3 regions of the Streptomyces sp. NBC_00461 genome follow, and region 1 is predicted to be linked to each of the others. Evidence: riboswitches for the same ligand, from Rfam matches in the RefSeq annotation. Region 1 holds a riboswitch; each other region holds the start of a gene.

Region 1 (4,275 bases):
CGGCGATCGGCGTCGAGCTGTTCGTGGTCGACGACGGCTGGTTCGGCAAGCGCACCAGCGACCGGGCCGGACTCGGCGACTGGACCCCCAACCCCGACCGCTTCCCGAACGGCCTGAAGCCGGTCGCGGACTATGTGCACGCCCTCGGCATGCAGTTCGGCATCTGGGTCGAGCCGGAGATGGTCAACCCGGACAGCGAGCTCTATCGCGCCCACCCCGACTGGGTGCAGTTCCAACCGGGACGAAAGCGGACGGAATTCCGCAACCAGCTCGTACTGAACCTGGCCCGGGAGGACGTCCAGGAGTACCTCTGGGGGCAGCTCGACGGGCTCCTCTCCAGTGCCCCGATCGACTACGTCAAGTGGGACTTCAACCGCTGCTTCACCGACGCGGGCTGGCCCGACGACCCCTACCCGCAGCGGCTGTGGATCGACCATGTCCGGGCGCTGTACGGCCTGTTGGATCGGCTGCGCGCGGCCCACCCGGGCGTTGCCTTCGAGTCCTGCTCGGGTGGTGGCGGCCGGATCGACCTCGGGATCCTGGGCCGTACGGACCAGGTGTGGACCTCCGACAACACAGACCCGCTCGACCGGCTCGCCATCCAGCACGGCTTCAGCCAGATCCACCCCGCGCGCGTGATGGCCGCCTGGGTCACCGACAGCCCCAACACCCAGCTCAACGGGAGGGTCAGCTCGCTGCGCTTCCGCTTCGTCAGCTCCATGGCCGGCGTGCTGGGGGTCGGCGGGGACCTCGCCCAGTGGACCGAGGAGGAGCTGGCCGAGGCCGGCGAGTGGGTGGCCCTCTACAAGGAGATCCGTCCGCTCGTGCAGCACGGAGACCTGTACCGGTTGCGGCCTCCGCGGGGCGGGCTCAGTGCGGTGCAGTACGTGCGTGGCGACGAGGCGGTCGTCCTCGCGTGGCTTCAGGCGCAGAGCTACGGGGAACCCGTGCCGGCGCTGCGATTGCAGGGCCTCGACCCGACAGCGTCGTATGAATGCCGCGAAACGGGCGAAGTTCACAGAGGTGCCGTACTCCTGCATCACGGACTGCGCACCGGGTTGCGCGGTGACCTCGACGCGGCAGTTTTCCGCCTGCGTCGCATTTGACCTGTCTGTCCGAAGTGGCATCTTGATTGAACTTCTGCCGCCTTTGGCCATCTTTAGTGCCGTTCGCTCCTCTTCGCTCCCTTGTGTTCTCTTTTACTTCCCTTCATTCCAACTCGCTCCGGAATAGGGGCTCCTGGGCTGAGGGTGCGTGAGGAGCGTCATATTCGTGACCGAACGTGGCGCGTCATGTCCACGTAATTCACTTGCTTTACAAGGGGGTTTGTCCAAAGGGGCGACCTCGGAATTCACACACGGTCACCGGGATTTCTCGCAAGGGATCAACAGAAACGCATTCGCAGGGAACCATCACTTGTCCCTTTGCGTCCCGGTCGCTTACGTTCGCCACCAATCCGGACGGACGCCCAATCCTGCCGCCGCCCGGTGCCCGCACAACTCACCCGTGAACGGCAGGAGCGGGGGACCCACAGGTATCACTGCCTGTTCCGGTCTCCGGAACGGCTTGGGGTAAAGCCGCGTCAAATGCGCGGCCGGGCATCTCCAGCTCGCACCCGACAGCTCACCTCGTAGGCGCCGGAGAGGAATTCGTCATGCCCGCGAAGGGTAAGCACCGCCGCCCGAAGCCCCAGCGCTTCACCCGTTCCATCGCCGTCGCCGGTACCGGTGGCGCCGCACTCGCACTACCGCTCATGGGTGCCACCGGCGCCCATGCCGCAACAACGCAGTCTGTTTCCCAGTCGGTTTCGCAAAAGACCGTCCAGTCCCTTCCGGCCGTGGAGAAGAAGGCGGCCGAGAAGAAGAGCGCCGCGCACCACGCGGGCGTGCGGACCTATTCGGTGCGGGGCGGCGACTACCTTTCGAAGATCGCCGACCAGCAGCACGTCGCCGGCGGCTGGAAGAAGCTCTACTCGGACAACCGCCGGGCCGTCGGCGGCGATCCGTCGCTGATCCACCCGGGCCTGAAGCTCACGCTCGGCAAGAAGGCCACCGCGACCACCAAGTCGTCGTCCCGGCCGTCTTCTTCGTCCGCGCCCAAGGCGTCCTCGTCCTCGAACAAGACGACCGCCACGCAGACCTCCACCGCCACCGGCTTCACCCTCCCGGTGTCGGGCGCCACCATCGGCACCGGCTACCACGTGCCTGGCAGCATGTGGTCCAGCGGGTACCACACCGGCGTCGACTTCGTCGTCCCGACGGGCACCCCGGTCAAGGCCGTCGGTGCGGGCACGGTCGTTTCCGCGGGCTGGGGCGGCGCGTACGGCAACCAGGTCGTCATCAAGCTCGCCGACGGCTACTACGCGCAGTACGGCCACCTCTCCCAGCTCTCCGTCTCGGCCGGCCAGACCGTGACCGAGGGGCAGCAGCTCGGTCTCTCCGGCGCGACCGGCAACGTGACCGGCCCGCACCTGCACTTCGAGATCCGCACCACGCCGGACTACGGCTCCGACGTCGACCCGGTCGCCTACCTCCGATCCAAGGGCGTAGCGGTCGGCTGACCCACCGCCGACCGCTCCCGCGCGGCTTCGCCAGTGCGTGGGGACGCGGCGCCCGTCACGCCGCCGAAGGCCGGACCCCGATCCCCGGGTCCGGCCTTCGGTGCGTCCGGCTACGCCCGGCCACGTCTGGCTCCGCCTCGCCGCCGGTGCCGCCCTGGCCGCGCGGTTCGCCCCTCAACATCCCTGATCGGAGGCTTATTCCGGGCTTGGCCAACACTTAGACGTGGCTTATCTCACCGTCCGTCAACCCTGTATTACGGTCGCGTAGGTCACATTCGAAGGTGAATCATGGTCGATGTGGCAGACGATTCGAAGAGTGACAGCAGATCAGTGATCGGGTCGTACGTTGCGGTGGGGGACAGCTTCACCGAGGGCGTCGGCGATCCCGGCCCCGACGGTGCGATGGTCGGCTGGGCCGACCGGTTCGCGGTGCTTCTCGCGGACCGGAGGCCCGAGGGCGACTTCGGCTACACGAACCTCGCCGTACGCGGCAGACTTCTCGACCAGATCGTGGAGGAGCAGGTCCCGCAAGCCGTCGAGCTCGCCCCGGACTTGGTCTCCTTCTGTGCGGGCGGCAACGACATCATCAGGCCCGGCACCGACCCCGACGAGGTCGCCGAGCGTTTCGAGCGGGCGATCCTCCGGCTCACCGAAGCCGTGGGCACCGTCATGGTGACGACCGGCTTCGACACCCGTAACGTTCCCGTGCTCAAGCACCTGCGCGGCAAGATCGCCACCTACAACGGTCATGTACGGGCCGTCGCCGACCGGTACGGCTGCCCCGTGCTCGACCTGTGGTCCCTGAAGACCGTCCAGGACCGCCGGGCCTGGGACGACGACCGGCTCCACCTCTCGCCCGAGGGGCACACGCGCGTGGCGCTGCGCGCCGGGCAGGTTCTCGGCCTGGAGGTCCCGGCCGACCCGGACCAGCCCTGGCCGCTGCTCCCGCCGCGCGGCACCCTCGATGTCCGGCGGGACGACGTGCACTGGGCGCGCGAGTACCTGGTGCCGTGGATCGGCCGTCGGCTGCGCGGTGAGTCGTCCGGGGATCACGTCACGGCGAAGGGCGCGCTGTCGCCGGACGACATCAAGATGCGGATCGCTTCGGTCGCCTGAGCGCGGTTGCCGGACGGTGGTGTGCGGGTTGCTCGAGGGTGTGAAAGCGGTTCGTCTGCCGGTAGTGAGTCCTCGCCCAGTGCGGCGAGCTCACTGCTCGGAGGTGGTCAACGCCGCCCGCTCCAGGCCCAGTTCCCGCGCCAGCGCCTCCTCCACCCACTCCTGCGCCCGCGCGCGGGACACCGCACCGGCGTACGACGTCATCTGAACGGCGAGCCCGTCCAGCAGGGCCGTCAGTCGCAGAGCCGTACTCTGCGGGTCCGGGCAGCGGAACTCGCCCGCGGCCACGCCCTCAGCTATCACCTCGGCGATCGCAGCTTTCCACTCCCTGTCGAGGTCCCGTGTGACCTCCTGCAGCGCGGGCTCGCGCAGCGCAGCCGCCCAGCCCTCGATCCACAGGCGCCAGCCCTTGGCCTGGCCCGTCGGCGCGTACCAGCGCACGGCCGACCGCAGTCGCCGCAGCGCCGTGGTCCGGCGGCCGAGAAGCTTGCGCAGATGCCCGAGGTCGTCCTCGGCCGCGAACGTGAACGCCGCGGCGACCAGCTTCTCCTTCGTCGAGAAGTGGTACAGCACCAGCGCGTTGCTCACGCCGAGCGCCG
Region 2 (4,275 bases), 3.8 Mb from region 1:
TCCAGGTGCTTGCCGGCGCCCGCGCGGGCGCTCTCGACCGTCGTACCGGGCCGGTACTTGCCGGTGAGGAAGCCCGAGGCAAGGGCGAAGTACGGGACGGCGGCCAGGCCGTACCGCGCGGCGACGTCCTGGAGCTCGCCCTCGTACGTGTCGCGCGAGACCAGGTTGTAGTGGGGCTGGACGGCCACGTACTTGGCCAGGCCCTCGCGGTCGGAGAATTCCAGGGACGCACGGAGCCGCTCGGGAGTGATGTTGGACGCGGCGATGTGCCGCACCTTGCCCGCCTTCACCAGTTCGTCGAGCGCGCCGATGATCTCCTCGACCGGCACCTCCGGCTTGTCGAAGTGCGTGTAGTACAGATCGATGTGGTCGGTGCCGAGGCGGCTCAGGGAGGCGTCCGCGGCGGCCTTGATGTTGGCGGCCGTCAGGCCCGGGAACTCGGGGTGCTGGCTGACCTTGGTCGCGATGACGATGTCGTCGCGGTTACCGCGCGCCCTGACCCACTTGCCGATGATCGTCTCGGACTCGCCGCCCTTGTTGCCGTCGACCCACGCCGAATAGGAGTCGGCGGTGTCGACGAAGTTGCCGCCCGCGGCCGCGTAGGCGTCGAGCACGGCGAAGGACGTGGCCTCGTCGGCGGTCCAGCCGAAGACGTTGCCGCCGAGGGAGAGGGGAAAGACCTCCAGGCCGGAGGAGCCGAGCTTGCGAAGAGAAGTCATGTAGTACGTCAACACCGGCCTCGGAGGGCGATCTTCCGCTACGGCCGCAAAATCCCCGTAAACAAGCGGAGTCAGCGATTCCGACGGCTGGGCAGCGGAAACCGGCGGTCCTGACGTCGGGGGGATGCCGTCAGGACCGCCGGGATCAGAAACAACAGGAAGAACAAAGAGAACAGAGAGAACAGGAAGAACGGGGACAAGCAGAGGTCAGGGGTTGAGGCCCTTGCTGCGCAGCCACGTCATCGGGTCGATGCCGGTGGCCTGCCCGTCCGGGTGGACCTCAAGATGCAGGTGCGGACCGGTCACGTTGCCGGTGGCGCCGACACGCCCGATCACATCGCCCGTGCCGACCTTCTGGCCCACGCTCACGCTGATCGACGACTGGTGGCAGAACCAGAGTTCCGTACCGTCGTCGAGCGTGATGATCGTGCGGTAGCCGTACGATCCCGCCCAGCCGGCCTCCGTGACGGTGCCGCCGTGGACGGCCTTGATGAGCGTGCCCGTGGGGGCGGCGAAGTCGAGACCCGTGTGGTAGCCGGAGGACCACATGGAGCCGGCCTGTCCGAACGTGCCGGTGATCGTGTACGACACGACCGGCAGCTTGAACTGCTTGGCCAGTTCGGCGAGTCTGGCGGCCTCGGCCTTCTTCTTGGCCTCCGCCTCGGCCTTCTCCTTCGCGGCCTGCGCCTTGACCGCGGCCGCCTTCTCCGCCTGGGCGGCGGCGTCGTCGACCTGCTTGGCGAAGACGGCCTCGGTGGCCGACTGGGCCTTGCCTTCGACCTGGACCTGCTGGCTCTCGGCCTGGGCCATGATGCGGTTGCGCAGCGCCTCACCGGCGTCCGCGGCGCCCTGCGCGGTGTCGTCGGAGCTGACGCCGACGGTGCTGAGGGCGGTGGCGGAGCCCTTGGCAGCGTGCGAGGAGCCTCCGAACACGCCGCCCACGGAGGGCAGATCGGGCATGGAGATGGACACCGGGGGCTTGCCGGTGTTGGCGCTGGCCATGCCGCCCGCGCCTACGGCGGCTATGACACCGACGCCGAGAACCGTGGAGCTGCGGGCGAGTCCCCCGCCGCGCTGCTTGGAGACACGGTGCCGGCCGCGTATCGGGCGGAGGGAGTCCTCGGTGGGGTTCCACTCCTCCCACGGGCCCTCGTCGGTGCGGGGGCCGGCGAAGCCGAATGGCTCGGTGCTCGGCACGAACGGCGCTGCCGGGGCAGGCGGGTTGGACGCCACGTGGGCGCGCTCCTTCCTTCCTTCTCGCCTACCGGGTTAGCTGACGGGTTCGGAGCAGGAAGGTCTCCTACGCGCGTATACCTGCCGTAGGTTCACGGCGGCTTCAGCGCGATTCACCCCAGGGTGGTGGTTCCCCGGTTCCCTTGCGGGATTCGGCGCGTGCGCACGGAGCCGTCTCTTGTGACGGCTGGGACGACCGCGCTGCGTTATCGAACGTTAATAGACCCGGGGTGCCGTTTCCAAGCTGTTCGGCTTGATCATTAATGCTTCTTGCCCTGGACGTAGGGCCCATGAGTGGCCAAAAACGGGCGAGTTGACCAAGCCTCAGGATCCACACAGGTATTGACGGTATGTCAGTTGTTATGCGGAGGGCGGTCGCTCGATCACACCCGGTCACATCACGACAGCAGAGGCAGGAGAGACAAGGGGAGGCGCGGAGAGGTGCGGAGAGGTACAGGGAGGTACGGGGAGACAAAGGAAGCGGGAAAACACTCAGGGCCGGAATCCAGTACTGGATTCCGGCCCTGAGCCTTGAGTAGCGGGGACAGGATTTGAACCTGCGACCTCTGGGTTATGAGCCCAGCGAGCTACCGAGCTGCTCCACCCCGCGTCGTTGTGTAACCAGCATACGCCATCCGTGGGGTGCTCAGAACCAAGGTCACGACCGCCGGTCACGACCGCGGGGCACAACCCCGGGTCACGGCCCCGACAGATGCCTGTTCGGCGCCTTGGCCTGCTCCTCGTACTCCGGCAGTACGACGACCTCGACGCCCCGCGACGCCAGCAGCCCGCTCCCGTCCGCCTCCGTGACGAACGTGTCCGGCTCCCGCCACGCCGTGACCACCCGACGTACTCCCGCGTCGAGGATCAGTCGCGCGCACGGCCTGGGCCGGGAGGCGCGGTGGGCGCAGGGCTCCAGGCTGCTGTACACCGTCGCCGCCGCGAGTCTCGGATCGGCCGGGTCGAGCTTGGCCAGGGCCGCCTCCTCGGCGTGCACGACCGGGTCGCCGGCCTCGCGCGAGTGACCGCGGGCCAGCTCCGTGCCGTCGGCGGCGACGATCACCGCGCCCACGCTGAAGGCCGTGCGGGAGGGCGGGCACTGCGCCGCCAGCTCGCAGGCGAGGGCCAGCCAGTGGCGGTCGGCGGCGGCCGGGAGCGGGCCGGTGCCGGGGGCCGTGGGCTCGTAGCGCATGAGGACGACGTCCTCGATCCGCCGGGTCTCCGTCAGGCGCAGGCGGCCACCCTGGTAGGCGCCGGGGCCGAAGAGGCGGGGCGCGTCCGGGTCGCCCACGAAGAGGGGGGCGAGGACGAGCTGGAGTTCGTCGGCGAGGCCCTGCTGCAGGAGCTGGGTGTGGATCGTGCCGCCGCCCTCGACCATCAGGCGCCGTACGCCGCGCGCATCGTGCAGATGCTCCAGGAGCCGCCGCCAGTCGAGGTCGGGGCCGAGCGGGGCGACGTCGGCGGCGAGGCCGAGTGAGCGGGCCCGCCCGGCGCCCTTGTCGGTCGTGAAGACGAGCTTCTCGCCGCCCGTGTGCCAGAACTTGGCGTCCGGGTCCAGGTCGCCGGAACCGCTGACGGTGACCTTGAGGGGGTACTCCGGCTTCCCCGCCGCGACCCGGGCGGCCCGGCGCTCGGGCGAGTTGACCAGCAGCCGCGGGTTGTCGGCGCGGATCGTGCCGGCGCCGACGAGGATCGAGTCGACGGACGCCCGCACCTCGTCCACGCGGTCGAAGTCGGCCGGGGAGGAGAGCAGGAGGCGTTCGGGGCCGGTGTCGTCGAGGTAGCCGTCGAGGGAGACGGCGGCGGACAGCAGGACGTAGGGGTACGGCATCGGACGCGCTCACTCTCGGCGGCGGGCGGGGCGGGCTCGGACGGTCGGGGGCGGGCTCGGCCATGCGGACCGGGCTCGGACGGGCGGGGCTTGGTTCAAGTTTGAAACAAACCTACACTGGGGGCATGACGACTCGCTGGCTCACCTCCAAGGAGCAGCGCGCCTGGCGCGCGTACATCGCCGCTGCGCACCTCCTGGAGGACGCGATCGACCGGCAGCTCCAGCAGGACGCCGGCATGCCGCACCTGTACTACTCCATCCTGGCCAATCTCTCCGAGGTACCCGAGCGGCGGCTGCGGATGACCGATCTCGCCGAGCGGACGAAGATCACCCGAAGTCGGCTGACGTACGCCGTGTCCCGGCTGGAGAAGGACGGTCTGGTCCGGCGCGAGAACTGCAAGTGGGACAAGCGGGGGAGCATCGCCGCGCTCACCGACGAGGGCATGGCGGTACTGGAACGGACGGCGCCCGGCCACGTCGAGACCGTGCGCG
Region 3 (4,275 bases), 2.4 Mb from region 1:
GCCTCATGGACGTACTCATCCATCTCTTCGTCGGCCTGCACATCATCGGCATCGCCGCGCTGCTCGGCGGCTTCCTCACCCAGATGAAGGCGATGGGGCAGGGCACGGCCCGCTTCGTCCCCGGCATGCTGCACGGGGCGCTGACGATGCTGGTCACCGGCGCGATCCTGGTCGGCCTCAACCAGGCCGACGGCCATCACGTCAACACCGTCAAGATCGGCCTGAAACTGGCCCTGCTGGTCGTGATCCTCGGCCTGGTCTATGTGAAGCGGGACGACGAGACGGTCGACAAGAGCATGTTCGGGGTGGTGGGCCTGCTCACCACGGCGAACATCTTCATCGCGGTGCTGTGGACCTGATGCCGACGCGGGCCGAGGTGACGGCCCCCGCGGCGACGGCCACCCATGCCGCCACGGCGATCCACAGCAGCACCTGCCCGGGCCCCTTGAGCCACGGGACGTCGAGGGCGGCGGAGGCGGACAGCACGGCCGCCGCCGTCATCCCGATCGGGAACACGGTCGCCCAGCGGCGCGCGTCGTAGCCGAGCCGCGGCCGGACCACCTCCGCGACCAGCAGTACGGCGCACCAGGCGATGTCGAGCACGAGCAGCGCGACGGTGACGGCGCGCAGGACGCCGCGGTCGTCGTCGTTCCACAGGTACAGGCGTGCGCTGTCCGCGGTGAGAAGCCTCGATCCGGCGAGCGCCGAGATGGCGAGCGCACCGCCCGCCACCCAGTGGTCCCCGTGGCCCTGAGTGAGCTGCCGCAGGTCGAAGCGGGTCAGCGCGAAGCCGTAGAGCACGAGCCCGAGCCAGAACAGCACGAGTGCCGCGTGCGCGAGCCATGCCGTCGTCTCGGCTGCGGCGAGCGTGGCGCCGAGCACCGCGAGCCCTTGTGTGGCCACGCAACACAGGAACACCGAGCCCGGCATGCGATGCCACCAGTGCCGTACGACGTCGACGAGCAGCACGGGCCACAGCACGGTCGCCAGCGCGAGCAGGGCCTCGGCGAGGGCCTGCCATCCGAGGGCGGAGAACCGGGTCCCGAGGACGGCGGTCGCCGCGACGGCGGTGAGCGAGTCCGGTGTCCGCGCCTCCGCCAGCCACTTCTCCCGGTCCCGCACCAGACGCACGGCGAAGTCCGCGGCCATCCCCACCCAGGCGACACAGGCCAGGACCAGGGCGATCCGCGACACCACCTCGTACCCCGTCAGATGCAGCCCGACCGACACGATGCCGGTCGCCATCACGGCGGCCCCGGCCGCCGGCGGACGCTGCGCCCACCAGGCGCGGAAAGCGGAGGAGGCGGACATGGGGCCGAGCCTAGGGAGCCCTGCCGCCCCGGGGGCGCGGGGCACGCGCGCGTGGGTCCAAAAACACCTGCACGCGCGCGTGCCCCGCTCCCGGGTGCCTCAGGCCGGCCGCACCACGCTGTGGATGATCGATTCGCCGCCGTAGTAGACCGACTCCTCGCGGACGTACGCACCGGGCTTCGGGGCGTGGATCATCATGCCGTTGCCGATGTAGATGCCGACGTGGCTGATGTCGTCGTAGAAGAAGATCAGGTCGCCCGGCTGTGCGTCGGCCAGGGGGACGGTGGTGCCGGCGTTCACCTGGTCGTAGGTGGTGCGCGGGAGGCTGACGCCGGCGGCCTTCCAGGCGGCCTGGGTGAGGCCGGAGCAGTCGTAGGAGCCGGGGCCGGTGGCGCCCCAGACGTACGGCTTGCCGATCTGCGCACGGGCGAAGGCGAGCGTCTTCTCGGCCTTCGTGGCGTACGAGGAGCCGGTGCCGGAGGTGCTGCCCGAGTCCGCGGAGGAACCGCTCCCGCCGGCCGAGGCCTCCTCCTTGGCCTTCTGCTCGGCCGCCTGTCGCTCGGCCAGCTCCGCCGCCTTGCGCGCGGCCTCCTGCTCCTTCTTCCGCTGGATCGCCGCGAGACGCGCCTTCTCCTCGGCGGTCAGCTTCGACAGCAGCTCGCGCGCGCCGGAGAGCTTCGCCTGCACCGTGGACTTGGCCGTCTGCAGGTCGCTCTGTGTCTCGGTGAGCGTCTGAAGGCTCTTGGAGGCCTCCTGCCGCTTCTTCATCGTCGCGGACTGCTCGGTGAAGTAGTCGTCGACCGCGCTCTTCTGGCGGGAGGTCAGCCGGCCCATCAGCTGCGTCTGGTCGAAGTAGTCCTGCGGCGAGTCGGCGAGCAGGAAGGTCGCCGTGTCGGGTGCGGCTGCGCCGGTCCGGTACTGGGCGGCGGCGTAGGAACCGAGTTCCTCCCGCTCCGCGTTGAGCTTCTGGGCGCGCTGGGCGACATCGTCGAGGAGGGTGTCGACGCGCTTGCGCTGCGTCGTGGTCTTCTCTTTGGCCGCGTTGTACTTCTCGGTGGCCGACTCCGCCTGGCGGTAGAGGTCGTCGACCTTCTTCTCGACCTCCTCGAGACTGGGCTGCCCGTCGGTGGCGGGGGCGGCATTGGCCGACTGGGACAGCAGGGCCACGGAGGTGAGGGCGGCCGTGGCGAGAGCGGGGGTGCGTATGCCTGCTACGCGCGTTACAGCGGGGCGTGACTTACGGTGCGACGCCAAGGGAGGCGACTCCTTCCACGTTCCGCCTACCGAGTTAGCTGTCGGGTTCGGGCGGGTGGTTCGGAAGGGTTGCCCTATGGTCCGCCCCCGGATGGGAGTCGGACCGATTCACCCCGGGATCGGTGGGTCCCCGGCTCCGGATGCGCGGCGGCACACCGGACTCGGCGGAGGCTGCGCGGCCCGGCGACGTTCGCCGGTGGGTGTCGTGCGGCCTGCTCGGAACGGTAGCCAACTCGTGTGGCCCGTGTGAAGGTTGATGTTCGATATGCCCGATACGTTTTCGTGACCTTGGGTCAGGACGTCGCGCAACGTGGTCCTTACGGAATGATCTGCGTAGATTTATACGTATTTTGACCGGGCTGGCGGCATGCGCCCGCTTCCTGGCGCTAACTTCCAGCCAGCCGCGGTCAGATGCCGCGGCGGGTGAGGGGGTACGACCATGACAAAGCGTGCAGCACTCGTCATCGGCACATCGGCACATCGGCACATCGGCGCATCGGTCGCCCTGGCCGCCACCGCGGGCATCGCACCCGCGAGCGCCTCCGGCGGGCACTTTGACGGCAAGCCGGTGATCCGCGTGATCGCCAAGGGCCTCGACCATCCGCGCCGGCTCTCCTACGACCACGGCCGTCTGTACGTCGCCGAGGCCGGCCGCGGCGGAAAGAAGTGCCTCGGCGAGGGACCCGAGGGCCCTACCTGCATCGGCCTGACGGCGGCGGTCAGCAAGGTCTTCCGGGAGGGGGACGCCTGGAAGCACCACCGCCTGGTCGACGGCCCGTCCTCGGCCGGTGCGCCCGACGGCGGCTTCGCGGTCGGCCTGAACGGCGTCTCGGCCCGCCACGGCAGTGTCTGGGGTGTGGAGACCCGGGCCCCGCCGGAGGCCGGTGTGCCCACTGCCCCGCCCTGGAACAAGCTCGGCAAGCTGCTGTCGATCGACCGTGGCAGGGCGAGGATCGCCGCCGACATCTCCGCCGTGGAACTGAAGTACAACCCGCACAAGACGGCCGTCGACTCCAACCCGTACGCCGTCCCGGCCCTCCCCGACGGCCGCGGGATCGTCGCGGACGCGGCCGGCAACGACCTGATCGTGGTGTCCAGGAGCGGCAGGGCCCGCCAGTTCACGGTCTTCAGGGACCACGACAAGCACGAGGCCGTCCCCGCCTCCCTGGCCCTCGGCCCGGACGGCAACCTCTACGTCGGCGAGCTGAACGGCGAGCCCGCGAAGCCCACCGCGCGCGCGTGGCAGGTCGACCCTTGGAGCGGAAAGATCCTCGGCTGGAAGCCCGGCTTCGGCGCGATCACGGGCATCGGTTTCAACAAACGGGGCGACCTGTACGTCAGCCGGCTCTTCGCCGGAGTCGTGACCAAGGTCTCGGGCGCCAGGCGTACGGACGTGAAGGTGCCCTTCCCGGCAGGCGTGGCCGTCGACCCGCGGGGCGGCACGGTCTACGTCTCGGCCTGGTCGGTCGCGGACCGTGACGGCACGGTCCTGGAGGGCAGGAAGACGCAGGGCGGCCAGATCTGGAAGATCCGCGGCTTCTGAGACCGAGGCCCACGAGACCCCCGATTCGGCGGAAGTTCTCGGGGCGGCGGCGGGCTGTCAGTGGGGCACCCTAGACTCGGAAGGCGATGAGCAGCCTCTTTGACGACAGCTTCCTGGCGGATCTCAAGGCCCCCCGCGGCCACGAGGAAGAATCCCCGCCGCCGCCC

What was found. A riboswitch is a leader RNA that binds a small molecule or an ion and turns the genes downstream of it on or off. The one in region 1 is predicted to bind cyclic di-AMP.
Region 2: it holds a riboswitch for cyclic di-AMP, as region 1 does, so the genes downstream of both, OG870_RS21995 (M23 family metallopeptidase) here and OG870_RS39200 (M23 family metallopeptidase) in region 1, are expected to answer to the same signal.
Region 3: it holds a riboswitch for cyclic di-AMP, as region 1 does, so the genes downstream of both, OG870_RS28655 (C40 family peptidase) here and OG870_RS39200 (M23 family metallopeptidase) in region 1, are expected to answer to the same signal.

The regions. Positions count from the first base shown of each region.
Region 1 covers NZ_CP107902.1:8,461,099-8,465,373, forward strand. Annotated here, with positions in the region: gene OG870_RS39195 (alpha-galactosidase) at 1-1,106, shown strand, start outside; cyclic di-AMP (ydaO/yuaA leader) riboswitch at 1,483-1,652, shown strand; gene OG870_RS39200 (M23 family metallopeptidase) at 1,655-2,560, shown strand; gene OG870_RS39205 (SGNH/GDSL hydrolase family protein) at 2,891-3,676, shown strand; gene OG870_RS39210 (TetR/AcrR family transcriptional regulator) at 3,767-4,275, opposite strand, start outside.
Region 2 covers NZ_CP107902.1:4,706,493-4,710,767, forward strand. Annotated here, with positions in the region: gene OG870_RS21990 (aldo/keto reductase) at 1-719, opposite strand, end outside; gene OG870_RS21995 (M23 family metallopeptidase) at 927-1,952, opposite strand; cyclic di-AMP (ydaO/yuaA leader) riboswitch at 1,963-2,120, opposite strand; tRNA gene OG870_RS22000 (tRNA-Met) at 2,489-2,562, opposite strand; gene OG870_RS22005 (dihydrofolate reductase family protein) at 2,650-3,783, opposite strand; gene OG870_RS22010 (MarR family winged helix-turn-helix transcriptional regulator) at 3,909-4,275, shown strand, end outside.
Region 3 covers NZ_CP107902.1:6,083,183-6,087,457, forward strand. Annotated here, with positions in the region: gene OG870_RS28645 (hypothetical protein) at 6-359, shown strand; gene OG870_RS28650 (tellurite resistance/C4-dicarboxylate transporter family protein) at 337-1,311, opposite strand; gene OG870_RS28655 (C40 family peptidase) at 1,411-2,565, opposite strand; cyclic di-AMP (ydaO/yuaA leader) riboswitch at 2,574-2,725, opposite strand; gene OG870_RS28660 (ScyD/ScyE family protein) at 3,005-4,108, shown strand; gene pcrA (DNA helicase PcrA) at 4,195-4,275, shown strand, end outside.